Regions from separate parts of the Corynebacterium callunae DSM 20147 genome, predicted to be linked through region 1. Evidence: riboswitches for the same ligand, from Rfam matches in the RefSeq annotation. Region 1 holds a riboswitch; each other region holds the start of a gene.
The links. A riboswitch is a leader RNA that binds a small molecule or an ion and turns the genes downstream of it on or off. The one in region 1 is predicted to bind thiamine pyrophosphate.

Region 1 (7,216 bases):
AGGCTGCGGCCAGCACGTTGATCAGGTTATGAAAAACGTTCCGAGCTCCCAGCGTTGCCAGGGCCACGAGGCAGAGCCTTCCAAGGGCTTCCTTTCCAAGCTTTTCGGCTAAGCATGCCAGATATGGCCAATCCTTCCGGGGGTTGGCCGTTTTTTGCTTTTCGACTCAAACCCACCGCCGCAGGCAAGAGTTTTTCGTCGAAAAGCGCAGTGTTTTTAGCAATCGGAAGCAATTATCGAATTTAATAGTCCCAATTATGCCCGATTGGGCTACATTTTCCGGCATTTGCCTTTAGACTCATCTGCTATGAGCCCTGAAAAACAGCCACTCCCCGCCGCACTCGTCGGCAGCCATGTTCGTGCCGCTGCTGGCACCCCTGCCGACCTCGCTACTGATCGCAAGTTCTGGACTGGTCTTTCCCGTGCAGTCCAGGAGCGCATTGCCGATGATTGGGAGCGCACCCGCGAAGCTTATGGTGCTGCTCGCCAGCAACATTATTTCTCCGCTGAATTCCTCATGGGCCGTGCACTGCTGAACAACCTGACCAACTTAGGTCTGGTTGATGAGGCTGCAGCTGCTACCCGTGAGCTGGGCCATGAGCTCACCGACATCCTGGAAATTGAAAATGACGCAGCACTGGGCAATGGTGGCTTGGGCCGCCTCGCCGCTTGCTTCCTGGATTCTGCTGTTACCCAGGACTACCCCGTTACTGGTTATGGTCTGCTCTACCGCTTCGGTCTTTTCCGTCAGTCCTTTAACGAGGGCTTCCAGGTAGAAAAGCCAGACCCATGGCGCGAAGAGGAATATCCTTTTACTATTCGTCGTGCATCCGACCAGTTGGTTGTGTGCTTTGACGATATGAAGACCCGCGCTATTCCTTATGACATGCCGATCACCGGCTATGGCACTCACAACGTGGGAACTCTGCGCCTGTGGAAGGCGGAGCCGTGGGAAGAATTCGATTACGATGCCTTCAACTCACAGCGCTTTACGGACGCCATCATCGAACGCGAGCGCGTTTCCGATATCTGCCGCGTGCTCTACCCCAATGACACCACCTACGAGGGAAAGAAGCTGCGCGTTCGTCAGCAGTACTTCTTCACCTCTGCTTCCCTGCAGGCCATGATTCAGGACCACCTGGCGCACCACAAGGACCTCAGCAACTTTGCCGAGTTCCACTCCGTGCAGCTCAATGACACTCACCCAGTGTTGGCTATCCCTGAGCTTATGCGTCTGCTCATGGACGAGCATGACATGGGCTGGGAAGAATCCTGGGCAATCGTATCCAAGACCTTCGCGTACACCAACCACACCGTGCTCACCGAAGCTCTTGAGCAGTGGGATGAGCAGATCTTCCAGCAGCTGTTCTGGCGCGTGTGGGAAATCATCGCAGAGATCGATCGTCGCTTCCGTTTGGAGCGCGCAGCCGATGGACTGGATGAAGAGACCATCAACCGCATGGCTCCAATCCAGCACGGCACTGTTCATATGGCATGGATTGCCTGTTACGCGGCATATTCCATCAATGGCGTGGCAGCGCTGCACACCGAGATCATCAAGGCTGAAACCTTGGCTGATTGGTATGCCCTGTGGCCAGAGAAGTTCAACAACAAGACCAACGGTGTTACCCCACGCCGCTGGCTGCGCATGATCAACCCAGGCCTGTCTGACCTGCTCACTCGGCTTTCCGGTTCCGATGATTGGGTAACCGATCTGGATGAGCTGAAGAAGCTGCGCTCCTATGCCGACGATAAATCCGTGCTTGAGGAACTCCGCGCCATCAAGGCTGCAAATAAGCAGGACTTCGCCGAGTGGATCCTCGAGCGCCAGGGCATTGAGATTGATCCAGAATCCATCTTTGACGTGCAGATCAAGCGCCTCCACGAGTACAAGCGCCAGCTCATGAACGCCCTCTACGTTCTGGACCTTTACTTCCGCATTAAGGAAGATGGCCTCACCGACATCCCAGCACGCACTGTCATCTTTGGTGCAAAGGCCGCGCCGGGTTATGTTCGCGCCAAGGCGATTATCAAGCTCATCAACTCTATTGCTGACTTGGTAAACAACGATCCTGAGGTTTCCCCGCTGCTCAAGGTGGTTTTTGTAGAGAACTACAACGTCTCCCCTGCTGAGCACATCTTGCCTGCTTCTGATGTCTCCGAGCAGATTTCCACGGCCGGCAAGGAAGCCAGCGGTACCTCCAACATGAAGTTTATGATGAACGGCGCCCTTACCCTGGGGACCATGGACGGCGCCAACGTGGAGATCGTGGATTCTGTGGGCGAGGAAAACGCCTATATCTTCGGTGCTCGCGTGGAAGAATTGCCAGCCCTGCGCGAAAGCTACAAGCCATATGAGCTCTATGAGACCGTCCCTGGCCTCAAGCGCGCATTGGACGCCCTGGATAACGGCACCCTCAACGACAACAACAGTGGCTTGTTCTATGACCTCAAGCATTCCTTGATCCACGGTTATGGAAAAGACGCCAGCGACACCTACTACGTGCTTGGCGATTTCGCAGACTACCGCGAAACCCGCGACCGCATGGCCGCCGACTACGCCTCCGATCCGCTGGGTTGGGCGCGCATGGCCTGGATCAACATTTGCGAATCCGGCCGCTTCTCCTCCGACCGCACAATCCGCGACTACGCCACCGAGATCTGGAAGCTCGAGCCAACTCCTGCTGTTAAAAAGTAGGTTTTAACCTCTGCTTCTAACAAACGGCTAACCCTTTTGGGTTAGCCGTTTTTTGGGGTTAAGGGGTTTAAAAGAGGGCTTTTCGACGAGTGTTGGTGGGCATTCTTATTTCCCACAATGGCAAGGGGCTTCGTCGAAAAGCGCGCTTCGTGCCCCTGAAAAATAGTTTTCCCGCGCGGGAAGCGCCTGATCAAACCGCGCGGTCATTTCTACCTAATCCTGTTCAGTGCCATATTCCCGCTCAACATACTTGAAAGCCTCTAAAGCCTGTTTAAATCCTTCGTGAAAATCCAGGCCCGGGCTTGTTGGCACTATCCCCAGGGAAATATTGCCATAACAACCATTGCGGTCGTACTTCGGACCAATACTGACCATGTAATGCCCATTTTTGGACTCAAAACGCATGAGGCGTCTGGTTGGACTAGATCCACTCCATTCAGCCAGACCACCATTTTTTACAAACCATTCCATCCGAGCCGGATCATGATTCCAACCGCGAATATGTTCCCCACCAGCATCAAACTCGACGAACTGGCCATCCATACGCAGGTTAGTAACTGGCTCCCATGTCGCCCTTTCGCGCAAAACCTTTACTTGTAGGTAGAAGGGTTCGTGTCCTGGTAAATGATGTCCGCAGCTATTGGGCAATGGAGGCTTAGCAGAAATATTCCCCATGGGAATCTCCTTCAAAAAATCGCTCTTCTCTGCATTCTTTTGAGTACAGAGCCGATCTTCCTTCGGGGGCACCGTGCGCGATGCGCGGTTGCCAGTCAGCCTGCCGAAGGGCTTGCGGCTGATCTTCTTGATCGTGAAATCGACATTAACAGACAGCTTGGTCTAGATGCAAGCCGAATTTATAATGTCCCAATCCTTTTGTGTCGATGGATTCACCGATACCCTAGCCACTCTATTCAGGGCATCAGATACGAGCGCTTGAAGAAAAAACAAGAGCCCCGGTGATGTACCAAAATGGTAGGGATCACTCCGGGGCTTAGGAATCCTAAGCGTAAGACCTTGGCGACGTGACTGGCAACTCCCCTACATCTATCGCAGAGCTCGAACAGTGGTTCTCCATCCCTAGAATGAATACATACCGAAATTCTGAAAATCCCGAAAGTTTTTACATCTGGAATACCCAGTTATCTAAAGCATATTTAGAAGATATACAACATGTAGAAGTGCTTTTAAGAAACAGGGTTGACGCCCAATTACGATCTGCTCGTGGCCCCTTCTGGTTTGAAGATGATAGCTATTTTAGATTTGCTCAACAGTTCAAAAAAGCTCTAACAACCGCCAAAAGAAGAACTAAAACAAACGATTCTCCTGGGAAAATAATCACCGCTCAGCAAGTCACATTTAAACGTCGAAAATAGGAACCTCAATATGTTTGATTCAGCAGTTTTTAATGTCGCCTCTTGGATTGAGAAAGGATTCAAGACCACTCACGGGTGTCTGAGATTCGCAGGCAACGGCCGAGTTAGAACCACTACGTAGGCGTACCTCACCATCACCCCGTCGAAAAGCGCCCTCTCTTAACCCCCGCAAGGGGGTAACTTTTACGCGCACGCGTGCAACGCGCTAGTTTTGACGGCAGTCCCCACGGGCGCCCGAGCACGGGCTGAGATCGCGCTGATTGCTGCGCGAGCACCGTTTGAACCTGTCCGGTTAGCACCGGCGAAGGAAGAGAGGAATGGTGCAATGCCGCCTACCCAAAATGAGATCCACCCGAAACACAGCTACTCCCCCATCCGCAAGGCCGGTCTCGAGGTCCCGGAGACTGAAATCCGCCTTGATGACTCGCCAAGCGGCCCCAACGAACCCTTCCGCATCTACCGCACCCGTGGCCCAGAAACCGACCCCAAGCAGGGACTTCCGCGTCTGCGCGAGTCATGGATCACCGCCCGCGGCGACGTTGCCGCCTATCAGGGGCGCGAGCGTTTGCTTATCGACGACGGTCGCTCGGCAATGCGTCGAGGTCAAGCTTCGGCAGAATGGAAAGGCCAAAAACCAGCTCCTTTGAAGGCGCTACCTGGCAAAAGAGTCACCCAAATGGCCTATGCGCGCGCTGGCGTGATTACTCGTGAAATGGAGTTTGTGGCGCTGCGCGAACACGTTGATGCGGAGTTTGTGCGCTCGGAGGTTGCACGCGGTCGGGCGATTATTCCCAACAACGTCAACCACCCCGAATCTGAACCGATGATTATTGGTCGCAAATTTTTGACCAAAATCAACGCCAATATTGGCAATTCTGCGGTCACTTCTTCAATCGAGGAAGAGGTGTCCAAGCTGCAGTGGGCCACGCGCTGGGGTGCCGATACCGTGATGGATCTATCCACCGGCGATGATATTCACACCACGCGCGAATGGATTATCCGCAACTCCCCCGTTCCTATCGGCACCGTCCCGATCTACCAAGCGCTGGAAAAAGTAGATGGCGTGGCCGCAGACCTTAACTGGGAAGTATTCCGCGATACAGTCATTGAGCAGTGCGAACAAGGCGTGGACTATATGACCATCCACGCCGGCGTCCTGCTGGCTTATATCCCACTGACCACCCGTCGCGTCACCGGCATTGTCTCACGCGGCGGATCCATCATGGCCGGTTGGTGTCTGGCGCACCACCGCGAATCATTCCTCTACGAGCATTTCGACGAGCTGTGCGAAATTTTTGCACAATATGACGTCGCCTTCTCCCTCGGTGATGGCCTACGCCCCGGATCGCTTGCCGATGCCAACGACGCCGCGCAATTCGCCGAGCTGAAAACCATTGGTGAACTCACCCAACGCGCCTGGGAATACGATGTGCAAGTAATGGTCGAAGGACCTGGACACGTGCCACTAAACATGATCCAGGAAAACAACGAGCTGGAACAAAAGTGGGCAGCGGACGCGCCTTTCTACACCCTTGGACCCCTAGTTACCGACATCGCTCCAGGTTATGACCACATCACTTCTGCCATTGGTGCGGCTCACATCGCCATGGGTGGCACCGCCATGCTGTGTTATGTCACCCCAAAAGAACACCTTGGCCTGCCCAACCGTGACGACGTCAAAACCGGCGTAATCACCTACAAGCTCGCTGCCCACGCAGCAGATGTGGCCAAGGGTCATCCCGGCGCGCGTGCCTGGGACGACGCCATGAGCAAAGCGCGTTTTGAATTCCGTTGGAATGATCAATTTGCACTCTCCCTCGACCCCGACACTGCAATCGCCTACCACGACGAAACCCTGCCGGCGGAGCCTGCCAAGACCGCACACTTTTGTTCAATGTGTGGCCCGAAGTTCTGCTCCATGCGAATTAGCCAAGACATCCGCGATATGTTTGGCGATCAAATCGCGGAATTGGGGATGCCTTCGGTTGGGGCTTCTTCTGGCGATCCTTTGGAGGGCGCCTCTGGTGGGGTGCAGGAAGATGCCTCTGTTGGGGCGCGGGAGGGGATGGCTGAGAAATCCCGGAAGTTTATTGCTGGTGGAGTGGAGGTTTATCGGCGTTAGACAGAGCGATCCCAGATAGCCTCATATCGTTTTTCGACCAATGGCCAAATAATGTCCTGAACATCCTCCAATGTGGTGACGCCTTCCGCGAACTGCCCCCGAAGGACAAAGTCATGTGGAATTATGCGGCCAGCATGGTCGGTGCGTCCTAGAGGATCAAACATGCGCGTGGCCGTGAATTCCGGGCGAATTAGCACAAATTCACCGGCCAATTCGCGGTCTGCAAATGCCTGCTCCCGCTATAACTGCAATTAATGTCATGTTAAGACCAGCGCCACGACACCAACGTTACACATAATTATCAATGGTCCAGGTGCTAATTTTACTTTCTCCTAAGATCCCGTAAGGAGAACCTCGTAAGAGTCACGCACCACTGAAAGTCATTAAGCTTGCCTCATTGAAATCCTCCCCAATAGATAAACTTAGAAATCAGACACATACATAAAGGGAGGATTTCTAGGAGAGCGCGAAGTTCTCTGACCGAGTTTCAGCTATAGCAACTTATTGAATTATTGGAACAGGACGTGGGATACAAGGCGACAACGAGCCGCCTCGGTGGCAACCTGGGGCCGGTGAAAAAGTTTGAGCCCAATTCTCCAAAGAAACACAAATCCAATTCTTCTCGGATGGGCTACTTTTCGACAGTCACGGACGTCTTTGCCAGCTTACGCCATGGAAAGCAGATGACTCACGTTGCAGAAACAGCAGCCCACGTTCTTACAAACATGCTTCATCCAGAAATTTCGATCCGCTTATTATCTGCCAGTAACTTAACTATTTGGGCAATTACGCTTGTCGTGACCTTGGTAACCGCAGACGCTGCAACGCCCAGCATTTGCACTCACTTCACAACTTCTCCGATCGTGCCCCTCTTCGCCACAGATAGAGCATTTGCGCGACGCCATAATTTCACCTTCCAAGACTATCAGCATTGATATCCATAAACTGCTACGCACGTCAGAAGTCAAATCCTGGAAGTTAGCAACAGGTTGATACTGATACTAATCCACACGGTAAATGAAG
Region 2 (7,216 bases), 230 kb from region 1:
CACAGCGTTTACTAGCTCTGTATTTACCTTACAAGGACTGGTAGCAATAGTACTGGCAGGGGCAGTATCTCTAGCGGGGTGTGGATCCTTCTTGGTGTTTGTCTGGCTTATGGGTAAATCTGCAACTCGCGCCAATGGTGGTGTGGACGGCTTGTTGGGCCAGCCCGCAGTGCTGCAATATGCCCTTGAGAATTCTTCAGATTCCCGCATTATGTCTGGATATACGGCAACCTTTGCAGTGGCATTGATCTACAAGGTCGTGGTTATTCCTGTTTTGTTGGTGGTTTAAATGCCCTGGCTATTAGTGGTGAAATGATACTTAAATTCTTCAGAGCGGTGGATCGCAAATCGGAACCCGGTGGGCGCTCCACCTTTGGTAATAAATACTGTTTCAATGGCTAAGAGGGGAGTGCCTACTGACACTTGTAATCGTTCGGCCTGCTGAGTTGAGGCCGTTGTTACCCAGGCTTCATTTTCTGATTCCACTAGCTTGATACCAAAATCACGTTCAAGCAGTTCAAAAGCAGAGATTCCACCCTGAAGTTCCGATATATCAGGCGCAAATTCCACTGGGGTGCGCAGATAGATGCTGGAATGGGTGAGTGGAATATTGTCTACCGAAATGAGCCGTACAAAGTGCAATACAGATTCATTTACTTCCAACCCCAATTTCTTTTGCACATGGGGTGGCGGAAGGATTCGTGCCAGCTGCCCCACAGTGGTGGAGGTGTTAAGACCTTGGGCGGTTAATTGCTGAAAAAGAGCACCGGCTCGGGTATCGGCGGATCGATCAATTCGGCGCCCCGGTACCGGGAAGGTGCCTTTTCCTTGTTTTCTATAGACAAAACCTTCATCGCTGAGTTCTTTTAGGGCTTGGCGGATGGGCGCGCGGCTTACTTTAAAACGCTCGAGGAGCAAAGCTTCGGTGATGGGAGTAGCGGCATTTAGCGACCCTGCCGAAATTTCTGCACTCAGGATATCTTTAATTTGGCGATACAGCGGAACCCCGGTGCTGGGGTCAAGTTCTTTATTTAATGTAGCCATCGATACTCCTCATAATATTGTTATGTAAATCCTGCATTGCGGAGGTTATCAACGTCAAGATTCCACTTGTGAGGTCGGTCATAATCTGTACTATGGGGCTGGAAAATTCAACCTCAAACCTGGGAGCAAAACCATGGCAGGCACTATCTCCACCTACGTCACCTTCAATGGATACACTGCAGAAGTTCTTAAGCACTGGCAGGAAGTTTTCGGTGGTGAGCTTAATTTGCTCACCTACGCAGATACCAAGATGGAGGGCATGCCCTTCGAACCACCAGCAGATGCTTTGGCTCACGGCGTGCTCACCCTACCAGGCGGATTGATCTCCGGCGGTGACTCCATGGACGGTGAATACCCAATCCGTGATACTGCATATTCAATGCTCTACAACGCTGAATCTGTGGAGGATGCACGTGAGCGTATCGCCACCATGGTAGCTGCAGGCGGCGAAGAAACCATGAAGTTTGAAACCGCTCCTTGGGGCGGATCCTACGGTCAAGTTTTTGATAAATATGGTGTGATGTGGAGCTTCTCTGCAATGTAAGCATTCCTCAAAAACAAAGCAATAGCCTGGTGATCTTAAAAAGATCACCAGGCTATTTTTTAAGGGCGAAGTTAAATTGCTTCACCTACGCAAGGTTTTGGAGGTGGAGAAGATTAGCGCACCTAAGATTCCTACTGCCGCGAAAGCAAAGAAGCCCCAAGGATATGCCAGGTTTGCGCCGACCAAAAGGCCTCCGAGGATTGGGCCGGAGATTGCTCCCAAACGGCCAATTCCTGCAGAAAATCCCATCGCAGTTGCGCGCATTTTTGCTGGGTGGTTTTCGCCGGTGAAGGCATAAACCAGAACTTGAGAACTGAAAACAAAAATGCCGGTAAAAAGCACTGCAGCATATAGACCAACCAGTGGCATACGAATCGCCAATAGAGCTAGGAAAACTGCAGAGAATACAAACCACAACAAAGCGGTCTTACGTGGAGAATGTGTATCGGCCACTTTGCCAGCAATAATTAGGCCGATGACTGCACCGATATTGAGGACCATGAGGAATCCCAGTGAATTTCCCATGTCATAGTCGGCTTGACGCATGATTTGAGGAAGCCAGGTGTTTAGCCCGTAGACCAGCAGCAAACCCATAAATGAGGTGCCCCAAATAGCGATGGTGTTGCGTCGGAAACTTGGCTTGAATAGGGAGGAAAGTGAAGAGGACTCACCAATTTCCGCCGCATGAGTGGAACCTAGATTATCTTCAAGTGGCAGTCCATAAGTTGCTGCTACGCGCTGAGCTTCCTCAACTCGACCCGTGGATTTGAGGAATTGTGGAGATTCCGGCAGGAAGAAATATAGCAATGGGACCAAAATGAGGCCTGGAACTGCACCCACGATGAACATGGAATGCCAGCCAAATGCATCAATGAGGAACATTCCGAGCAAAGCGGTGGCAACTGCACCCACATGGTAACCAGTCATAAGTCTGGTTGAGGCTGAACCAGCTTTTGAACCTGGGCGAAATTCGGTGACCATCGCAATGGCTGTTGGTAGTGCGCCGCCCAATCCCACACCAGCTAAGAATCGCCACAGGGTAAAGAGCGGAATGCTAGAGGTAAAAGCAAGGAGCAGGGTAAATACAGAGAACACCGAAACTGAGAAAATCATGACTCGACGTCGGCCGAGGCGGTCAGTTAAGAATCCAATTGTAAGTGCACCAATGGTCATGCCGATTAGGCCAGTGGTGGAAATCTGGGTAGCCAACGCCGGGGTTAGATGCCAGTTTTTATCTTCCAACATGGCTGGGATGGTTGCTCCCAAAACCACGAGGTCAAAACCATCAAGCACAATTGCAAACCAGAGCAAAGCAAGTACACCAGAAACACTCTTTGAAGTAGCTGGGGGATTAAGTAGAGAAGAAGACATTGTTCTTAAACCTCAAATCGGGGTAGGTCACGGCCGACATACTGCTCAGCAATGTAGCGCTGGCCAGCTTCGGATCCGAGGACGGAATGCAATTCAGCAAAGCGGCGTTGGGTGGCAAAATAATCTTCATCTGGAACTGCATGCAGCATCGAGCTCATCCAATAAGAAAAGTGCTGCGCCTTCCAGACTCGGGGCAGTGCAAGTTTGGTGTAGTCGTCGAGAAGCGCACTGTCTTTTTTCTTTAATGCGCGCACTAACCCTGGTGCCAGCACAGAGACATCAGCCACCGCTAAGTTCAGGCCTTTGGCTCCGGTGGGCGGGACGGTGTGGGCTGCGTCGCCGGCCAGGAAGAGGCGGCCTTTTTGCATGGGCTCGGTAACTGCAGAGCGGAAGCGTAAAACAGCTTTATCAAAAATCTTGCCTTCAGAAACGGTGATGCCGGGGGAGTCTGCACGCAGGTGCAGCTGCTCCCAAATACGATCATCAGACCACATGTCAGGGGTGTCATTGGGGTCGCACTGCAGGTAGTAGCGTTGCACGGTGTCGGTGCGGGTGGAAATTAGTGCAAAACCTTCGGGATGGGTGGCATAAATGAGCTCTTTTTGGGTCTTGGCAGCTTCCACTAAAATGCCAAACCAGGCATAAGGATATTCGTGGCGGACGCGGACTCCACTGCCCTCGGTAATGATTTTGCGATAAGGCGAGCTGGAGCCGTCGGCGGCAATGACATAATCGGCGCTAATGGTGGTTGAGGAGCCATCAGCCTCGGTGTAAACCACTTTGACCTTGTCATTATCAAAACCTCCAGTGCCTCCAGTGCCTTCAACTGCATCAACTGTGGTGGAAAAGAGAAGCTCGCCGCCATCTTCTAAACGCTTCGCAATAAAGTCTTTGAGATATTCATGCTGTGGGTAAATGGCTACTTTATGGCCGGTGATTTCGGTTAAAGGAATACGGATTCTTTCCCCGTTGATGGAAATATCAATTGCTTCATCATGGTCGGCTTCAGCTTCCATTCGGGCGCCTACACCGGTTTCCCGCATGAGATTCAACGTGCCCTGTTCCAAAATTCCAGCGCGGACCGTTTCTTCGACTTCCTTGCGGGTGCGCTTTTCAAAAACGATGGACTCAATGCCCTGCAAGTGAAGCAGATGTGCCAGCGTAAGTCCCGCAGGTCCGGCGCCGATAATGGCAACGGGGATGTGGTTCATGGGGGAGAGTCCTTTCCTAAAGTGAGTCGGGCTAATTAAATCTGTCCAAGTGACATAGGCCTCAAATTATGGCAAAAGCGATATTGGGGCAAAGTGTTCACTCTGCGAACTTCAGGTATTTTTATGGCGAGTGTTACAAGCAGTGGGAACTCTATTATCCGAATCCGGATAAGGGGGTACCTAGGGGTGTGTTTAAGGGGAGGCTTTAAAGCTGAGAGGATTCAATAGGAATCTTGGATTCTGTCCGACCTATGAGTTAGGGTGATCGAGTACACAATTTTATAGGCACGGGTGCTCGGTGAAATTCCGGGCTGAGATGCAGCACAGCTGTAACCGTTGAACCTGATCCGGATAATGCCGGCGCTAGGGAGGAAAAAATGACTACCACTCGTATGTCCAAAAAGGCTTCACAATGGCGAGTTATTGATATCGTCATCGCGGCAGTGCTCGGTGTAGCCTGCGGCTTGATCTTTGTGGTGTGGAATTCCATTGGCTATGCCTGGACCACCGCTTTTGATGCCCTAACCCCAGGTCTCGGCGGCTTTGCTATCGGAATTTGGCTGCTCGGTGGAGTTTTGGGCGGACTCATTATCCGCAAACCAGGTGCAGCAATCTTTGTTGAAGTCCTCGCAGCCTGCGTTTCCGCAGCACTGGCCTCACAGTGGGGAATTGCCACCATTTACTCCGGCTTGGCCCAGGGAATCGGTGCGGAAATCATCTTCGCCATCTTCTTGTACCGCCGTTTTAACCTCTCAGTAGCAGTGCTTTCCGGTATGGGCGCCGGCCTGGGTGCAATTTTGCTCGAGCTTTTCTTCTACGGCAATGCTGCAAAATCCTTGGCCTTTAACGCAATTTATGGTTCCACCGTTTTGGTCTCCGGAGCGATTTTGGCAGGTGCTCTGGGCTGGTTCCTGGTGCGCGCACTTGCCCGTACCGGCGCCCTAGAGCGCTTTGCCGCTGGTCGCGAATACCGCCAGGAAGTCTAATGACCGTTGCGATCGGCACCCGCGTCATCGCGCGGAACTTCGGATATCGCCATGCCTCTCGCAAAAATCCGGCGCTGCAAAACATCAGCTTTGACATCGCACCCGGCGAGCGCGTCCTGCTCACCGGCGCCTCCGGCTCCGGCAAATCCACCCTGCTCGCCGCGTTGGCCGGCGTTCTCGGGGGAGGCGAGGAGGGTGAGAGCAGCGGTGAGTTGCTTTGCGACGCCTCCTCGGTGGGTTTGGTGCTCCAAGATCCAGACTCCCAGGTGATCGCCTCTCGCATTGGTGATGACGTAGCCTTTGGCTGCGAAAACATGGGAGTACCTCGGGCAGAAATCTGGCCTCGTGTGGAACAAGCCCTTGAAATGGTGGGCCTCAACCTGCCTTTAAGCCATCCCACGAAGTATCTCTCTGGTGGCCAAAAACAACGCCTGGCTCTAGCCGGGGTTATTGCCATGGGCGCGCGCCTTATTTTATTGGATGAACCCACCGCCAACCTTGATCCAGTTGGTCAAAAAGAAGTGGTGGCTGCGGTAAATAAGGTGGTCGCTGAAACCGGTGCCACTTTAATTGTGGTGGAACACCACCATGAACTCTGGCTGGATACGATCGACCGGATCATCAATATCACTGATGGTCAAGATCTCAGCCCAGCTGATTTACCTACCCTTGGCCACCTGCCACCGGCGCGACCTGCAACTTCAACATCTCTGATGCGTGGGGAGAATCTGCTTTGTGCCTGGGGTCCAGCACGCTCATTTTCACTGCCAGTAGCAGCATCCACAGTGATTACCGGCCCTAATGGCGCTGGTAAATCCACCTTGGCATTAACCATCGGGGGCTTGATTGCACCTAAAGCTGGAAAGCTTGAACTGGCAGAGCAATTAAGCCAAGGACTAAAAAAGCCACCGCATCGCTGGAAGTCCGCTGAACTAGCTCAACGCATCGGCACCGTTTTCCAGGATCCTGAACACCAATTTGTCGCCCGTACGGTCCGCGCTGAGCTGGAAGTTGGACCAAAGGTGATGCAGGTTGATACTGCTCAACGGATTGAAGAGCTTCTTGATCGCTTGCGTTTGCGTCACTTGGAAAATGCGAATCCCTATACCTTAAGCGGTGGAGAAAAACGTCGCCTCTCAGTAGCAACGGCGTTGGTGGCAGCGCCACAACTCTTGGTGCTGGATGAACCGACATTTGGACAAGATCCAGAAACCTTTAAAGAATTGGTGTGGATGCTGCGCGAGCTCACTGACAACGGAACCACGATCGTGTCAGTAACCCATGATCCTGATTTCATTGCAGCCTTGGGCGATCATCATATTGAGGTGAGTGCTAAATGAACCTGCTTGCTGGCATTAATCCAGTTACTCGCATCATTGCACTGATGGTGCTCACCACTCCTTTGCTGCTCAGTGTGGATGTGGTCTCTGCAAGTATCGCTTTGGTCGCAACCATTATCCTTGCTCCTCTTGCTGGGGTGAGCTGGAAGATGCTCTTTAAAAGGGGATGGCCACTTTTGGTGATGGCACCTCTGGCTGCAACCTCCATGGCGCTTTATGGCAGGCCTGAAGGTAAGGAATATTTTAGTTTTTTGCTTGCTCATGTCACCGATAATTCGCTCGCCTTGGCCCTGGCCATTGGGGTGCGTGTTTTAGCCATTGGGCTCCCGGTAATTGTCCTCATTGCGCGCATTGATCCCACCGAACTTGGTGATGGTCTTTCCCAGATTCTGAAACTGCCGGAGAGATTTGTAATCGGTGCAATTGCTGGCAGCCGATTGATGACTCTTTTCCAAGAGGATTGGCATTCCATGGCCCGTGCCAGAAGAGCCCGTGGCATCGCAGATCAAGGTCGCCTTAAGCATTTCTTCACCATGACCTTCGGCATTTTGGTGTTGTCAATTAGACGTGGTTCCAAATTGGCAACAGCGATGGAAGCCCGTGGTTTTGGTCGCTCCACCCAACGCACCTGGGCGCGTGAGTCACGGGTGGGGACACGCGATTTAGCCCTCGTATTGGTGTGTTTGGCTATCTCTGCCGCAGCTATTCTTATTGCTGTTT
Region 3 (7,216 bases), 550 kb from region 1:
GCCGGCTGCAAGGTGTAGCTATCATCTACTTCCTTGCCGTCAACCATGATTCCAGGGTCGCCCTCTTGGCAGGAAACAGTCTGGCCGCCCTCTGCAATAATGCGCTTAACCAGGTCATTTTCATCAGGTGCAACCAAGCCAACATAAGAGCCGAGGTTCTGTAGACCACGGATGACAGAATTTTCCGAGCGCTGGGTAGTAAAACCAACATTCCAGGAATCGGTGCCCTTAAATACAACGACGTCACCGGGTTCAGGATCGCTGAAATAATAGCTGACTTTTTCCACCAAAATGCGGTCGCCAGTGCAGCCCTCACAGCCGTGCAGCGTTGGTTCCATGGAGCCACTGGGGATCATGTACATGCGACCAACAAAGGTCTGCAACACAAAAATCAAGGCCAGAGTCAGGACTACAACAACTGGAATCTCGATATACCAAGGAGTTGGTGTGGATTCCTTTTTGGATTTTCCAGCACCTCTACCCCGTCGCGAGCCTGCGCCAGAGTCAGGTTGGGTGGGGTCCTCAGCATTTGATGCACTCGAAAAATCACTCACGAGGATTCACTCTAGCAGCACCTTTCACGTCTTAAGGGCGGAGCCACTCATCCGAGGCGGGAAAATTTCCCGTGGTTACACCGGAAAACCAATGCGCTTTTCGACGAGTGACTGCCGCACCATTCAGGTACCTTCAGGTTGATGCTTTTAGAGGAATCGGAAACTTCCGGCGATTGTTTCCAGCACAGTGGTCAGCTCATATTCGCTTTGCAATTGCACAATGAGCACCAGCGTTCCGGTGACCTCATAATCTTGGGTGGCCAGCACCGCTAACGTTGTACCTGCACAGTCATATTGGACATAGTCTCCGCGATAGTAACCATCATCCCATGGCCCTTGGTCTGTCGGATTACAACTGCCAGATGCATCAAATTGCTCCATCGCAGCTGCAGTTGTGAGGGAGGGGTCAGTTCCCATCAACATCAAACCAGGAACATCATAGGAGCTGTAGAAGGCTTCAAGGTCTGGCGCAGCTGCAAGCGAACTCCAATTGCGGCCACTGTCATCCACAAAGGCGCTACCATCAACTTCCGCCCATTCAACAGGAACGGTTACAGCGATGCTATTGGAGTCATCGCTCAGATCTACAGTGTCTCCGCTATATCCTTCGGCAGCGACGGCTGCAGATCCGTCTGTGACATTTTCTCCTGTTACTTCCAGCTCACGGCCGTTAATTTGACCAGCCATCAAAGAACCATCAGAAGGGCGCAAAATCTCCACGTCCATGGTGCCATCGCTGCCGTGAGTATCAAGCACCTGGCAATAACTTGCCAGTGTTCCTTGATCGCCAACACTAACGCCAGCTAGCTTCAGAATCAGGTCACCGGGTTTAATGCCAGCCTTATCTGCAGGACCACCTGGTTCTACCGAGCTCACCCACACTCCGAAGAATTCTGGATCACCGCTGTCCCATGCCGATGCGTTAATTCCGATTGAAGATATCCGTTCACCATTTTTAGGCCTTCAAAAACTTTTTGAACTTCATCACGGTGAATTGCAAAGCTATAGTCCAGGGAATCATCACCCGCGTAGTTCACACCTAGAACCTTGGCATCCGAGGTGACCAGTGGTCCGCCTGAGTTTCCACCACGAATGCGTGCATCATGTTCAATAACCTGGTCCAGCGAAGCCCATAGGGTATCAAATTCAAAATCAGCTTTTGAGACGATGCCGCGAGTTAGAGTGAATTCCTCCGCAGCACCGACCGGATAGCCAGCAGAAAATACATCAAGACCAGTGGTGATATCGCCTTCATACCATTCATAATGTGGCAAATCATCGACATCGAGCTGCACTACAGCCAAGTCGAGACATTCTGAGGCACCTAGAACTTTGACGCTTGCTTTTTCTTTTCCATCTTCACCAAAAGTTGCATCCAGCCGGCCTGCTCCAACCACCACGTGGTTATTGGTGATTGCGATTCCAGAGGAATCGATGATAAATCCCGAGCCTTGCCATGCAGCTTCTGATGCCGTTGTTTGACCAGGTTCAATAAACGTGCCTTGACCACTTATTCGAATGGTGGCGTCCACAATATTGTCAAAGCCAACTGCCGAAATAGATGCGCTTTGCGATGCTTCCACGGTGTTACTAGTTGTGGTTTCATCCGAGGAGGAAGAGCAGCCAGCCAAGAAAATGCTGAGGGTGCCGATGATTACGCAACCGGCCTTAAGTTGCCTTCTATTAACTCGGTCTCTTAGAAATTTTCGTGCCATGACGAGCTCCTAGTTCCCTTGAATGCCCGCTGCGAAGCGACGAAAAACTCAAGATTTCACGCCATTGTGTGCGGGGCAACAGAATCGATAAATAGGAACTAGCAGTGTGTTAATGCAGATACAGCACTTAAGGGAAACAGGTTTTTAAGGTTTTTTCTTAACAGTTAAATCTAAGTGAATTGATAGAAATTCTACTATATTTTTCCCCAAAACTATATAGCTCTTTTTATGCCCCCTCGATTTCAGAGGTATTTATATAAACTTCAATTGACATTTCGTTTTAGGTAAGGCTAACTTTCTTAATATGCAAAAGAACATTAGCCGTCGCTCCTTCCTGGGTGCGATGATCGGAGCTTCCGCCCTCGTTGTCGCAGCCTGCGCCAATAGCTCGAAAGACTCCACAGCTTCTAGCTCCACCACAGCAACTACCGACACCGAACAGAAACAGCGCGTTGTAGCCCTTAACACGGGGCAATTGGACAACCTGCTCAATCTTGGCATCTTGCCAGTGGGTGTCGCTGCAGCTAAAAATGCAGATCTCATCCCACAGTTCCTCCGAGAGCGTTTTGGCGATAAATTTGACCTTGATTCTATTGCTGATTGTGGATTACGCGCAGAACCTGATGTTGAGGCGATTGCAGCCCTTAACCCCACCCTCATTTGTGCAAACTCTCGCGCCGAGGAAACCGTGCTAGAAAAACTGCGGGCAATTGCGCCTGTAGTCACAGGTGCCGGAGGTGGCGAAAACTGGAAAGAAGATTTGGTCACTATCGCGGCTGCCGTAAATAAAGAAGCGGAAGCAAAAAACCTGCTCGCCGCTTATGAGGCAAAAGCTGCCGAAGTCGCAGCTGCTCAGCCAGCAACTCCCCCAACGGTCTCTTTCCTCCGCACCAACGATGATGCTTTCCAAATGTATGGCCTGGAGTCAATGACTGGAACTGTGGCCGCAGATTGTGGTTATGGACGCCCAGCCGCTCAGCAATTTACCGACAAAGCTGGTCATGACCTTTCTGCCGAACTCCTTGCTGAAGCCGATGCTGACTGGATCTTCTACGGTGTCCAAACTGGAGCCCCAAGCCCGGTAGATACCGCACTATGGCCTTCACTGACAGCCGTGCAAAATAATAAGGCCGTAGAAGTTGATTATGACCCCTGGTTTGTTAATGCTTCTCTCGTTTCTGCCGAGATCATCCTCGAGGGTCTTAGCTCCACTATCAAAGCTTAATTAACTCGCTAAAAAGCCCTTGTACACTTCCGCTGAAATGTACAAGGGCTTTTTAGCGGGCAAATTGCAGGATAAAGATGGGAAAACCCCCTAACTCACACGCTAGGTGAAAGTTAGGGGGCAGGTCAGCGGGGTTTAATTCCGCAACCAAGCGATAATAATTATCGCTTCTCCTTGATGCGGGCAGCCTTACCGCGCAGCTCGCGCAGGTAGTACAGCTTGGCGCGACGAACGTCACCACGACGGATGACCTCGATCTTCTCGATGTTTGGGGAGTGTACTGGGAAGGTACGCTCAACACCGATGCCGAAGGAAACCTTACGGACGGTGAAGGTTTCGCGAACTCCGCCACCCTGGCGACGAATGACAACACCCTTGAAGAGCTGGGTACGGGTGTTGGCACCTTCGATAACCTTGACGTGAACGTCGAGGGTATCGCCGGGACGGAAAGCAGGAACGTCGTCGCGCAAGTATGCGGAATCGACCTTATCCAAAAGGTTCATAAAAAATCCTTTGACTAGTAGGGAAAGAGGACCCTGGCGGCACTTCCCCTTTTGGGGCGCTCGGCCGGTTCGTATCCGTTTCAATTATGCGCCGCTGCTACCTGTCCCCCATTACTGCGGGATACGTAGAGTCAACCTAGGTATTCTTTCACATTTACCCCCGATTGACAAACCCAATGCCATACCCGTTGACAAAATAGCTTCCACCGACTTAACTGGCTGCCACTACCCCACGGGTGCCCAAAGCATTGGGCTGAGATTGTGCACTACTGCTGCGCCGGACCGTCTGAACCTGTCTGGTTAACACCAGCGAAGGAAGTGAGGACTTCATAGTTGTGCCTATTCAAAATTCCCCTACCCCACTTGACCTGCGATGTTATGTGGTCACCGGCAGTGGATCCCCTGAACATATTGTGCGTGTAGCCCAAGAAGCCGCAGCAGGTGGCGCGGGTGTTGTGCAGGTGCGCTCCAAACCTATAACCGCCCGCGAGCTGCTGGAATTGGGTGAAAAGGTGGCAACCGCAGTTGCGCTTGCCAATCCGGACACCAAGACGCTTATCGACGACCGCCTCGACGTTGCAGCTATTTTAATGCGCCGCGGACTCCCCGTTCACGGCATCCACCTTGGTCAAAGCGATATTCCAGTTGCAGCTGCTCGTGAATTGCTTGGAGCTGGTGCCATCATTGGGCTAACCACCGGAACCGCCGACCTAGTACACGCTGCCAATGAATATGCCGAGATTATTGATTACATCGGCGCTGGCCCATTTCGGCCAACTCCCACCAAGCAATCGGGACGGCCACCACTCGGATTTGATGGTTACCGAGAACTAGTTCAGATTTCCAAGCTCCCCATTGTCGCCATTGGCGATGTCCAACCTGCAGATGTCTTCGAGCTAGCTGCTACCGGAATTGCTGGTTGTGCCATGGTACGTGCCTTTATGGAGGCGGAATACCCCCGCAGCATTTCAGAAAGCGTAATCACCCAATTTATTGCAGGATCACAAGCATGAATGATCAGGCAATTGTTATTGGTGGCGGCATCATTGGGCTGAGCACTTGTTTTGAATACCAAGAGGCCGGTTTTCAGGTCACGCTTATTGATCGCGATCCGATCTCCGGAGCCACCCAACATGCTGGCGGCATGTTAGCTCCCATGTCAGAGGTGCAATATCAGCAATCTGAGCTGCAAGGATTAATGAAAGCCTCGGCACGGCTCTACCCAGATCTCATTCGTCGAGTACGTCGCCACACAGATCTGCCCACCGGTTATCGAACCAACGGCACCTTATTGGTCGGAGCAGACCGAGCCGATGCCACCCACTTGGGAAATCTGCTGCGCCATATGGAATTTGAGGATGCCGCAGTAGATCCCCTCACGATTCGAGAAGCTCGTGCCTTGGAACCAGCTCTTTCACCACGCATCTCCAAAGCCCTCAGTATCGAAGGAGATCATCAGCTTGATCCCCGACTTTTTGCTAGAGCCTTATTGGACGCAGTTATCAGCCGGGGCGCTGAGCTGATTCAAGATTCAGTGTTGTCTATTGACGGCCACAACCCCTGCCGGACCTTGACTTTGGCCTCGGGGGTGAGGGTGGCGTCGAAAAGCACTGTTGTTTTAGCGGCGGGCCTGGGGGCCGCCAAGATACCGGGCTGGTTTAGTGCTAAAAATCCGCTGAATCTCAGGCCGGTTTATGGCGATATCATGCGGGTTCGAGTGCCGGAATCAATGCAACCATTAATTTCGAAGGTGGTGCGTGGCTTCGTGGAGGATCGCCCTGTTTATCTCATTCCACGCGAGGACGGCAGCTTAACTATTGGTGCGAGTAGCCGCGAGGACAGCCCGCAACCGCGTACCGGTGCAATCCATGACCTGTTGCGCGATGCAATTCGCCTAGTGCCTGGCATTGCAGATACCGAATTTATGGAGGCTACCTGCGGTGCGCGTCCCGGCACCCCGGATGATATGCCCTATTTGGGGCGGGTGGGATCCAACCTGATTATTTCCACCGGCTATTTCCGGCACGGCATTCTTTTAGCGGCACTGGCTGCCAAAACTGCCGTTGACCTCACGCTCGAGAAGCAAACGCTGACTTATATTAATGCCTGCAATCCACTGCGGCATGCTCCTGAATTTTCAAGGATGACACCATGATCACTTTCACCCTTAATGGCACCACCACCTCCCGTGAAGTCACCACTGTGGAGGAATTAGTACAGCAACACGTTGGCACCACCGAGGGTGTAGCTGTGGCAATTAATGCCACAGTATTGCCCCGTTCGCAGTGGTCACAGCCACTTTCCGCGGGCGCTAACGTAGATATTCTCAGCGCCGCGCAGGGAGGTTAAGATGCTCACAATTGCCAATAAAACCTTTGATTCCCACCTCATCATGGGTACTGGTGGTGCTTCTTCTCAAGCGCTTTTAGAACAATCACTTAAAGCTAGTGGCACCCAATTAACCACGGTTGCCATGCGCTATCACCATGCCACTGCATCTCAAGGGGAATCAATCTTTGAGCTGCTTAAACGCCTTAACATTGATTTACTTCCCAATACCGCAGGTTGTCGCACGGCTCGTGACGCAGTGCTTACCGCTCAGCTGGCCCGCGAGGCTTTACAAACAAATTGGGTCAAAGTAGAGGTCATTGCGGATGAACACACCCTGCTTCCCGATACCACTGAACTTTTAGAGGCCTGTGAGTTGCTGGTTGATGATGATTTCACGGTCTTGGCCTACACCTCTGATGATCCAGTGATTGCTCAGCGCCTCGAAGATCTCGGAGTTTCAGCCGTTATGCCCCTGGGATCTCCCATCGGCACCGGGTTGGGAATCCTCAATCCGCACAATATTGAACTCATCACCAGCCGTGCCGCGGTACCAATAATTTTGGATGCGGGTATCGGCACAGCCTCCGATGCAGCTCTAGCCATGGAACTTGGTTGTGATGGTGTGCTTTTGGCTTCTGCTATCAATCGTGCTGAAGATCCCGTGGCCATGGCTCAAGCAATGGCCCATGCTGTCACCGCGGGACGCCTGGCTGCTGGCGCGGGTCGGATTCCCAAACGTGAGCACGCGGTAGCATCCTCCAGCTTTAGTGGCTTGGCATCGTGGTCTGAGCAGGTGTTATAAATGGCTTTGCCCCAGGCAGAACTTAAAAGAACAGCCCGCCACCTCTCCCTCCCCGGGTTTGGCATCGAGCAACAAGAACGCCTCCA
Region 4 (7,216 bases), 150 kb from region 1:
TACCGGGTTCCCTATTACGACCAGCACCTGGCACAAAGCTCTTTACCGCAGTTCTTAAAGTGGTTGGCACTCCTGAGGCAAAAATTCCGCCAAAGGCGCTCATGCCGTCCCCAGAACTGAGCCGGATTAGTTCATGTGGCAGTGCGCCGCCATTATCTACTTGTTGACCAGGCAGATGGAAGGCGGAACTAAGTCGGCCCCGCGGGCGATAACCCACGCTTAATAACGCAACCAAAACATCGGAAAGCTTCTCTGTACGCCACTCGCCTGCCATATAACTTTCGGCAAGACCGAGCCATCCAGTGGTGGCAAGACGCGAAAATAACTCTTCATGGTCAATTGTGAGATCGGGCGCATTTCCAACTAATACCAAACCCGCGTTTTCACATGCTTTGGCGAACCTCGCTTCGGCTTGGCGAGCACGTATTGCAATGAATGCGGAGGCCGGTACCGTAGCCACTCCCGGCCACTGTTCGATATCAATTGATTCCAGATGGCGCAAACGTGCCTCTACCATACGTTTTGTGCACCTCCGAGGGCATAAATTCACAAGACCAAAAGTTAAGAAAATTATCTCTCATGCAGTGTACTTGTGCTTAGCTAAACTCCGGCGCAGGCGCGTCGAAATAAACATTAGAAAGACATCTCTAGAAGTCTTCAAAATAGACGTGACATATCTCATCTTTAAGGGCATACTGGTTCAAAGTGAGTGCGAATACCACACAATTTCTGCCTAACAGACAGTGAATTTAGACCCGATCCTGTTTGTTTCCGTGGGAAGGACTATTGTTTAACAGGTACGCGCCACTTCTTTTTATGGCAGCGCCCAAACAACTGCAAACTCAGCGCAGACTCTCATCTGTACAAAACGATCAGGAGACTTTGACAACTATGTCAGTAAACCCATCCCGCCCCGAAGGCGGCCGTCACCACGTCGTCGTCATCGGTTCTGGTTTCGGTGGCCTTTTCGCTGCTAAAAACCTAGCCAAGGCCGACGTCGATGTCACTCTGATTGACCGTACCAACCACCACCTCTTCCAGCCTTTGCTGTACCAGGTGGCAACCGGCATCCTTTCTTCCGGTGAGATCGCACCTTCCACCCGACAGATCCTTGCTAAGCAGGAAAACGTCAACGTTATCAAGGGTGAAGTTACCGATATCAACACCGAGTCCAAGACTGTGACCGCTTCCCTCGGCGAGTACACCCGCGTCTTTGAATATGACTCTCTTATCGTGGGCGCTGGCGCTGGCCAGTCTTACTTCGGCAACGATCACTTCGCAGAGTTCGCTCCAGGCATGAAGTCCATCGATGACGCACTTGAGCTGCGTGCTCGCATTGTCGGCGCTTTTGAGCGTGCAGAGATCTGTGAAGATCCAGCTGAGCGCGAGCGCCTGCTGACCTTCGTTGTTGTCGGTGCAGGTCCTACCGGTGTTGAGCTGGCTGGCCAGTTGGCTGAAATGGCTCACCGCACCCTTGCTGGTGAGTACAAGAACTTCAACACCAACTCCGCAAAGATCATCCTTCTTGATGGTGCTCCTCAGGTGCTGCCACCATTCGGTAAGCGTCTGGGCCGCAATGCACAGCGCACCCTGGAGAAGATCGGCGTTAACGTTCGCCTGAACGCTATGGTTACCAATGTTGACGCTAAGTCCGTCACCTACAAGACCAAGGACGGCGAAGAGCACACCATCGAGTCCTTCTGCAAGATCTGGTCCGCTGGTGTGGCAGCTTCCCCACTGGGCAAGCTCATTGCTGAGCAGACCGGTGTTGAGACCGACCGCGCAGGCCGCGTTATGGTTAACGACGACCTCTCCGTTGGTTCTGAGAAGAACGTCTTCGTTGTTGGCGACATGATGAACTACAACAACCTTCCAGGTGTTGCACAGGTTGCAATCCAGGGTGGCGAGTACGTCGCAGAGCAGATCGCCGCTGAGGTTGAGGGTCGCTCCAACACCGAGCGTCCAGCATTCGAATACTTCGACAAGGGCTCCATGGCAACTGTCTCCCGCTTCTCCGCAGTGGTGAAGCTGGGCAAGATCGAGGTCACCGGCTTCATCGGTTGGGTTCTTTGGTTGGCAGTTCACCTTATGTTCCTCGTCGGCTTCCGTAACCGTTTTGTCTCCGCAATCAGCTGGGGCCTAAACGCTACTTCTCGCAACCGTTGGAACCTGGCTACCACCCGCCAGCAGCTGCACGCTCGTACTGCGCTTTCCAAGCTTGCAAACGATCACGCAACTGATAATGATCAGCCAATCGAGCTGCGCGACACCCACCGTTTTGGTGCCAAGTAAGCTCTAAAGACCTAAGATAAGCGCCTCCTGATTACTTAGGAGGCGCTTTTTTGTGCCTTGTGACAGCGCCCACAAGGACCTTTGCTAGGGTAACTATCAGGCACGGGGTGCCGGGCTGCAGCTCATTGTGCAGCGCGGCTGAGATAAGACCCGTTGAACCTGCTCTAGCTCGTACTAGCGAAGGGATGGCCCATATGGCTGACTCATATCTATCTGCACTTAATATCCTGAGAGAAACCACTCCCCTGGTTCAATGTTTGACCAACGCCGTGGTCATGCAATTTAGCGCCAATGTTTTGCTTGCCGCGGGAGCCTCACCAGCCATGGTGGATACTCCAGCAGAATCTGCAGAATTTGCCCGCATTGCCAATGCAGTGCTGATTAATCCAGGCACACCCTCCACTGAGCAATATCAAGGTATGCACAATGCCATTGCCGGTGCGCAGGCTGCTGGTACACCGTGGGTATTGGATCCTGTTGCTGTTGGTGGTCTTTCCCAACGTACAGAATTTGCAGCGGGTGTCGTCGAAAAGCACCCCACGGCAATCCGTGGCAACGCCTCCGAGGTTGTGGCACTGGCAGGGTTGGGCGCCGGTGGGCGCGGAGTTGATGCCACCGACACCGTCGAAGCCGCCCTGGAGGCAGCTCAGCTCCTTGCCCAGCGCACCGGTGCGGTGGTGGCAGTTTCTGGCGCGGAGGACCTCATTGTTTCCACCGAGCGCACCACCTGGTTGCGATCCGGCGATCCGATGTTGCAATTGGTTATTGGCACAGGTTGTTCCCTCGGCGCCCTGGTCGCCGCTTATCTAGGCGCTACCCGTGGCACGGACATCTCCGCCCACGACGCTGTTTTAGCAGCTCATGCCCACATTGGTGCGGCGGGCCAACTTGCCGCGCAGCGTAGTTCTAGCCCAGGCAGTTTTGCGGTGGCATTTATTGATGCCCTTTATGAGCTAGATTTCGCAACAATTGCCACCCTGTGCAGCATTCGAGAGGCCTAAAATGACCGATTTTTCCCTATATCTAGTTACCGACCCTGACCTCGGCGGAGGCGCGGACAAAGTAGCCGGCATCGTCGAATCCGCCCTTAAGGGCGGGGTGTCAGTGGTACAGCTAAGAGACAAGCTTGTCGACGACAACCTCTTTAGAACCCATGCACAAGAACTTCAAGAAGTCTGCTCCCGTTTTCAGGTGCCGCTATTTGTTAATGATCGGGTAGACATCGCGGCAGAACTTGGATTGCACCTCCATATTGGACAAGAAGATATGTCCTATGTACAAGCCCGTCAGCGCCTGGCAGCAGATCTCATGGTGGGTCTTAGCATTGAAAATATAAGCCAATTGCAGCAGGTTATCGCACAATGTGAAGCCGCAGGTGTGGCTCTGCCAGATGTCATTGGCATCGGCCCGGTTCGCGCAACAGCAACTAAACCGGATGCTGCTCCTGCTTTGGGGATAACCGGAGTAGCAGAAATTGCTGCGCTGGCTAAACGTGCTGGTATTGCTTCTGTGGCTATCGGCGGAGTCAAGCTAGACAACGCTGCAGACTTGTCCGAAACTGACATCTCGGGGCTTTGTGTGGTTTCTGAAATCATGACAGCACTTTCTCCGGCAGCGGCGGCAACAGAAATTCTTCACACATTCCGGGCTCATCGTTCCCCTGCTGTGCCACGGGTTCTTACCATTGCGGGAACTGATCCCACCGGTGGAGCTGGAGTACAAGCAGATCTTAAGTCCATTGCTGCCGCGGGCGGTTTTGGTATGTCTGCAATTACTTCCCTGGTAGCCCAAAACAACCACGGTGTCAGCGCGATCCACACTCCGCCTCTGGATTTTCTGGAGCAGCAGTTTGATTCAGTCTTTTCAGACGTTGTAGTTGATGCCATCAAGATTGGCATGTTGGGCTCAGCTGCCACCATCGCGGTGGTATCGCGCTGGTTGGAAAGCCAGGAACATGGTCCAGTGATTCTTGATCCTGTCATGATCGCGACCAGCGGTGATCGGCTATTAGACCCGGCTGCTGAGCAATCTTTGCGGGAATTAGCTCACCAGGTTGATGTAATCACCCCCAATATTCCAGAGCTCGCGGTGCTGTGTGATAAACCGGCGGCCACTACTTTGGAAGCAGCAATTGCCCAAGCACAAGAATTTGCAGCTGCTTATAACACCACCGTCATTGTCAAGGGCGGTCACCTTAAAGGCAGCAATGCAGATAATGCCGTAGTCCATCCCGACGGCCAGGTTTTTGAGGTGGAAAATTGGCGAGTACACACTCACAACACCCATGGCACTGGGTGTTCGCTCTCTGCAGCCTTAGCTACCCGCATTGCTGCTGGCCACACCGTTGAGTCTGCCTTGGAATGGGCTACCCGTTGGCTTAATGAGGCACTACGTGGTGCCGATGCCCTGCATGTGGGATCAGGCAATGGCCCGGTTGATCACTTCCATGCCCAACGACGCCTAATTGCAGCTGCCGATACCACCCCCTGGGAGCATTTGCGCCAACCGCGGTTAAATGGCAACGGTCCAGACGCCCTAGTTGCACCGGCTAAAACTAAAAGCCCAACCTCCCATATTGCTGCAGCAGGTCCATATACCGCAGCTTTGTGGCAAGCAAGTGGCGATATTATTGCCAAAATCAATGACTCAGGCTTTATTAAAGGCTTGGGCAGTGGCTCCCTTGCAGCCCGTGACTTCCGCTTTTATATTGACCAAGACGCCCAATATCTCTCCCAATATTCCCGCGCCCTAGCAGGTCTTTCCGCTAAAGCACCCGATGCTGCAGCTCAAGTGGCCTGGGCACAGGGCGCTGCGGAATGCCTCATTGTGGAAGCTGAATTGCACCGCAGTTACTTGGGCGGAAAGGACGACGCCGAAAGCTCAGCACCTTCACCTATCACAATGGCCTATACAGATTTCCTGCTGGCTCGCGTGATGGACCAGGATTATGTCATCGGTGCAGCAGCCGTATTACCTTGTTATTGGCTCTATGCCGAGATCGGACTTAATCTCGCCGCACAAAATCACCCTGACCACCCCTATCATGCATGGTTGGATACCTATTCCAGTGAGGAATTTATTGCCGGCACCCAAGCCGCAATCAACCGCGTGGAACAAGCACTGGAGCAAGCTGGGCCAGCACAACGAGTAACAGCTGCACGCGCCTTTTTGAGCGCCTCTATGTACGAGCTGGAGTTCTTTGATCAAGCCACTCGCGTGGGCTGGATTTAAGTCCTGATACTAAAATAACCCGGCGCGCCACAACTGCAGTGCGCGCCGGGTTTTCTGGTGGGCACATTTCTGGTGGCTGTTGCTAGCGCCTTTGATCTAGCGTCTTTGACGAGGCATGGACAACGCTGCGATCAGGAGGAAGACCAGGGCAAAGCTGAAGCAAATAAGGATGTTTTTACTAACGTCGGTGCCGGCGCCATTATCGGCTGCCCCTAATGCGGCGTCTACTGCATATGACAGCGGGAGCATATTGGAGATCCAATATAAGGCGGTTGGGAGTTCACTCCGAGGTATTAATAGTCCGCAGAGTAAAAATTGCGGGAGGATTAGTAAGGGCAGCGTTTGGATGGCTTGGAATTCGCTGCTGGCGAAGGCTGAGCTGAGAAGGCCGAGGGCGACACCGGTGATGCCGGTTATGGCTGCGATGAGGGTTGAGATCCACCAGGGGGCTTGGCTTTCTACGTTGAGCAGATAGCGCAGGGTGAGCACCATGATCAGTGATTGGGCGCTGGCCATTATTGCGAAGGCGATGGCGTATCCGGCGATGAGGTCAAAGCGGTGGATTTTGGTGGTCCAGAGCCTTTCTAGGGTGCCGGCGTTTCTTTCCCTTTGCATGGTTACTGAAGTGACCAGGAACATGAGCATGAGTGGGAAGACTGCTGTCATCACGGTGGCTATGGAGTTAAACATTTGTTTGCGGATGGGGTCTGCTGAGTACATATAGGCAAATAAGGACATAAGCAGCACCGGTGCCAGCAGAATGAGTGCTAGTGAGCGTTTATCGGCGAATAGTTGAGCTAGCACCCTGATAATGGTGGCCCTGAGGTAGGTGGGGTTCATGGCAGATCCTGGGTGGCGGTGGCTGCAATTGCTATCCGAAAAGCGTCTTCATAGCTGGTTGCTTTGGTGCTCTCCAGAAGTTGGATGGGTGTTCCCTGCCAGATGATCTGCCCTGCCCGCATGAGGATGAGGTTGTCGCAGCGTGCTGCTTCTTCCATGACGTGGCTGGAGATGATGAGGGCTGCCCCGGCGCGGGCAATGTGATGGAATTCTTCCCAGAGGGCGCTTCTGGTAAGTGGGTCTAGTCCTACGGTGGGTTCATCCATCACCAATAGGTGTGGTGCGGCGATTAGTGCGCAGCCGAGTGAGACTCTGCTTTGTTGGCCTCCGGAGAGCTCGGAAACTTTGCGATTGGCAAAGTTGTCTAGCTCCAGGGTGTGCATGATCTGTGCCGGGGTCAGCGCGGTTTGTGGGGCGAGTTGTGCGAAGTATCGGAGGTTGGCTTTAACGCTGAGGTCTTGGTAGACGCTGGCGTTTTGGGTGACGTATCCAATTTTGCCGCGAATTGCAGAGCTTCCGGGTGTGGCACCAAGAACCTCTAGTTCGCCTCTAAAGCGTTGGACACCGACGATGGTGCGCATCAGGGTGGTTTTGCCGCAGCCTGAGGGGCCAAGTAGTCCGGTGATCTCCCCCGGCGCGATCTGGAAGCTGAGGTTGCGGAGGATGTGAGTGCGGTGTCTGGTGCCCAGGGAAACGTTAAGCCCGCGCGCGGTTACTGCGCGCGGGCTTACCCCTGTTGAGGTGGTCATAGTGGTTAATCTACGCTGCCGATAAAGGGGCAACAAGGGTTATTTCTTGGTGAAAACCGCCACTAGGAAGGTGGAATCTGGGGTGAATGGATGAAGTTCCCAGG

Region 2: another riboswitch for thiamine pyrophosphate. It lies ahead of H924_RS05110 (ECF transporter S component); the one in region 1 lies ahead of thiC (phosphomethylpyrimidine synthase ThiC).
Region 3: another riboswitch for thiamine pyrophosphate. It lies ahead of H924_RS08725 (thiamine phosphate synthase); the one in region 1 lies ahead of thiC (phosphomethylpyrimidine synthase ThiC).
Region 4: another riboswitch for thiamine pyrophosphate. It lies ahead of thiM (hydroxyethylthiazole kinase); the one in region 1 lies ahead of thiC (phosphomethylpyrimidine synthase ThiC).

The regions. Positions count from the first base shown of each region.
Region 1 covers NC_020506.1:1,292,948-1,300,163, reverse strand. The annotation lists gene H924_RS14130 (hypothetical protein) at 1-112, shown strand, start outside; gene malP (maltodextrin phosphorylase MalP) at 308-2,698, shown strand; gene H924_RS06105 (hypothetical protein) at 2,912-3,373, opposite strand; SAM riboswitch class IV at 3,390-3,506, opposite strand; gene H924_RS14125 (Abi family protein) at 3,721-4,071, shown strand; TPP riboswitch at 4,288-4,398, shown strand; gene thiC (phosphomethylpyrimidine synthase ThiC) at 4,397-6,193, shown strand; gene H924_RS06090 (hypothetical protein) at 6,190-6,357, opposite strand; gene H924_RS06085 (hypothetical protein) at 6,718-7,128, shown strand.
Region 2 covers NC_020506.1:1,063,527-1,070,742, forward strand. The annotation lists gene H924_RS05085 (aspartate-alanine antiporter-like transporter) at 1-289, shown strand, start outside; gene H924_RS05090 (GntR family transcriptional regulator) at 286-1,044, opposite strand; gene H924_RS05095 (VOC family protein) at 1,178-1,588, shown strand; gene H924_RS05100 (MFS transporter) at 1,670-2,959, opposite strand; gene H924_RS05105 (4-hydroxybenzoate 3-monooxygenase) at 2,965-4,170, opposite strand; TPP riboswitch at 4,448-4,557, shown strand; gene H924_RS05110 (ECF transporter S component) at 4,548-5,156, shown strand; gene H924_RS05115 (ABC transporter ATP-binding protein) at 5,156-6,496, shown strand; gene H924_RS05120 (energy-coupling factor transporter transmembrane component T family protein) at 6,493-7,216, shown strand, end outside.
Region 3 covers NC_020506.1:1,841,648-1,848,863, forward strand. The annotation lists gene lepB (signal peptidase I) at 1-554, opposite strand, end outside; gene H924_RS14580 (PDZ domain-containing protein) at 702-1,430, opposite strand; gene H924_RS14585 (S1C family serine protease) at 1,427-2,269, opposite strand; gene H924_RS08715 (ABC transporter substrate-binding protein) at 2,574-3,494, shown strand; gene rplS (50S ribosomal protein L19) at 3,656-3,997, opposite strand; TPP riboswitch at 4,220-4,333, shown strand; gene H924_RS08725 (thiamine phosphate synthase) at 4,333-5,010, shown strand; gene thiO (glycine oxidase ThiO) at 5,007-6,152, shown strand; gene thiS (sulfur carrier protein ThiS) at 6,149-6,346, shown strand; gene H924_RS08740 (thiazole synthase) at 6,348-7,130, shown strand; gene H924_RS08745 (ThiF family adenylyltransferase) at 7,131-7,216, shown strand, end outside.
Region 4 covers NC_020506.1:1,443,003-1,450,218, reverse strand. The annotation lists gene H924_RS06795 (class I SAM-dependent methyltransferase) at 1-517, opposite strand, end outside; gene H924_RS06790 (NAD(P)/FAD-dependent oxidoreductase) at 892-2,292, shown strand; TPP riboswitch at 2,386-2,496, shown strand; gene thiM (hydroxyethylthiazole kinase) at 2,487-3,293, shown strand; gene H924_RS06780 (bifunctional hydroxymethylpyrimidine kinase/phosphomethylpyrimidine kinase) at 3,295-5,523, shown strand; gene H924_RS06775 (ABC transporter permease) at 5,620-6,363, opposite strand; gene H924_RS06770 (ABC transporter ATP-binding protein) at 6,360-7,112, opposite strand; gene H924_RS06765 (class I SAM-dependent methyltransferase) at 7,152-7,216, opposite strand, start outside.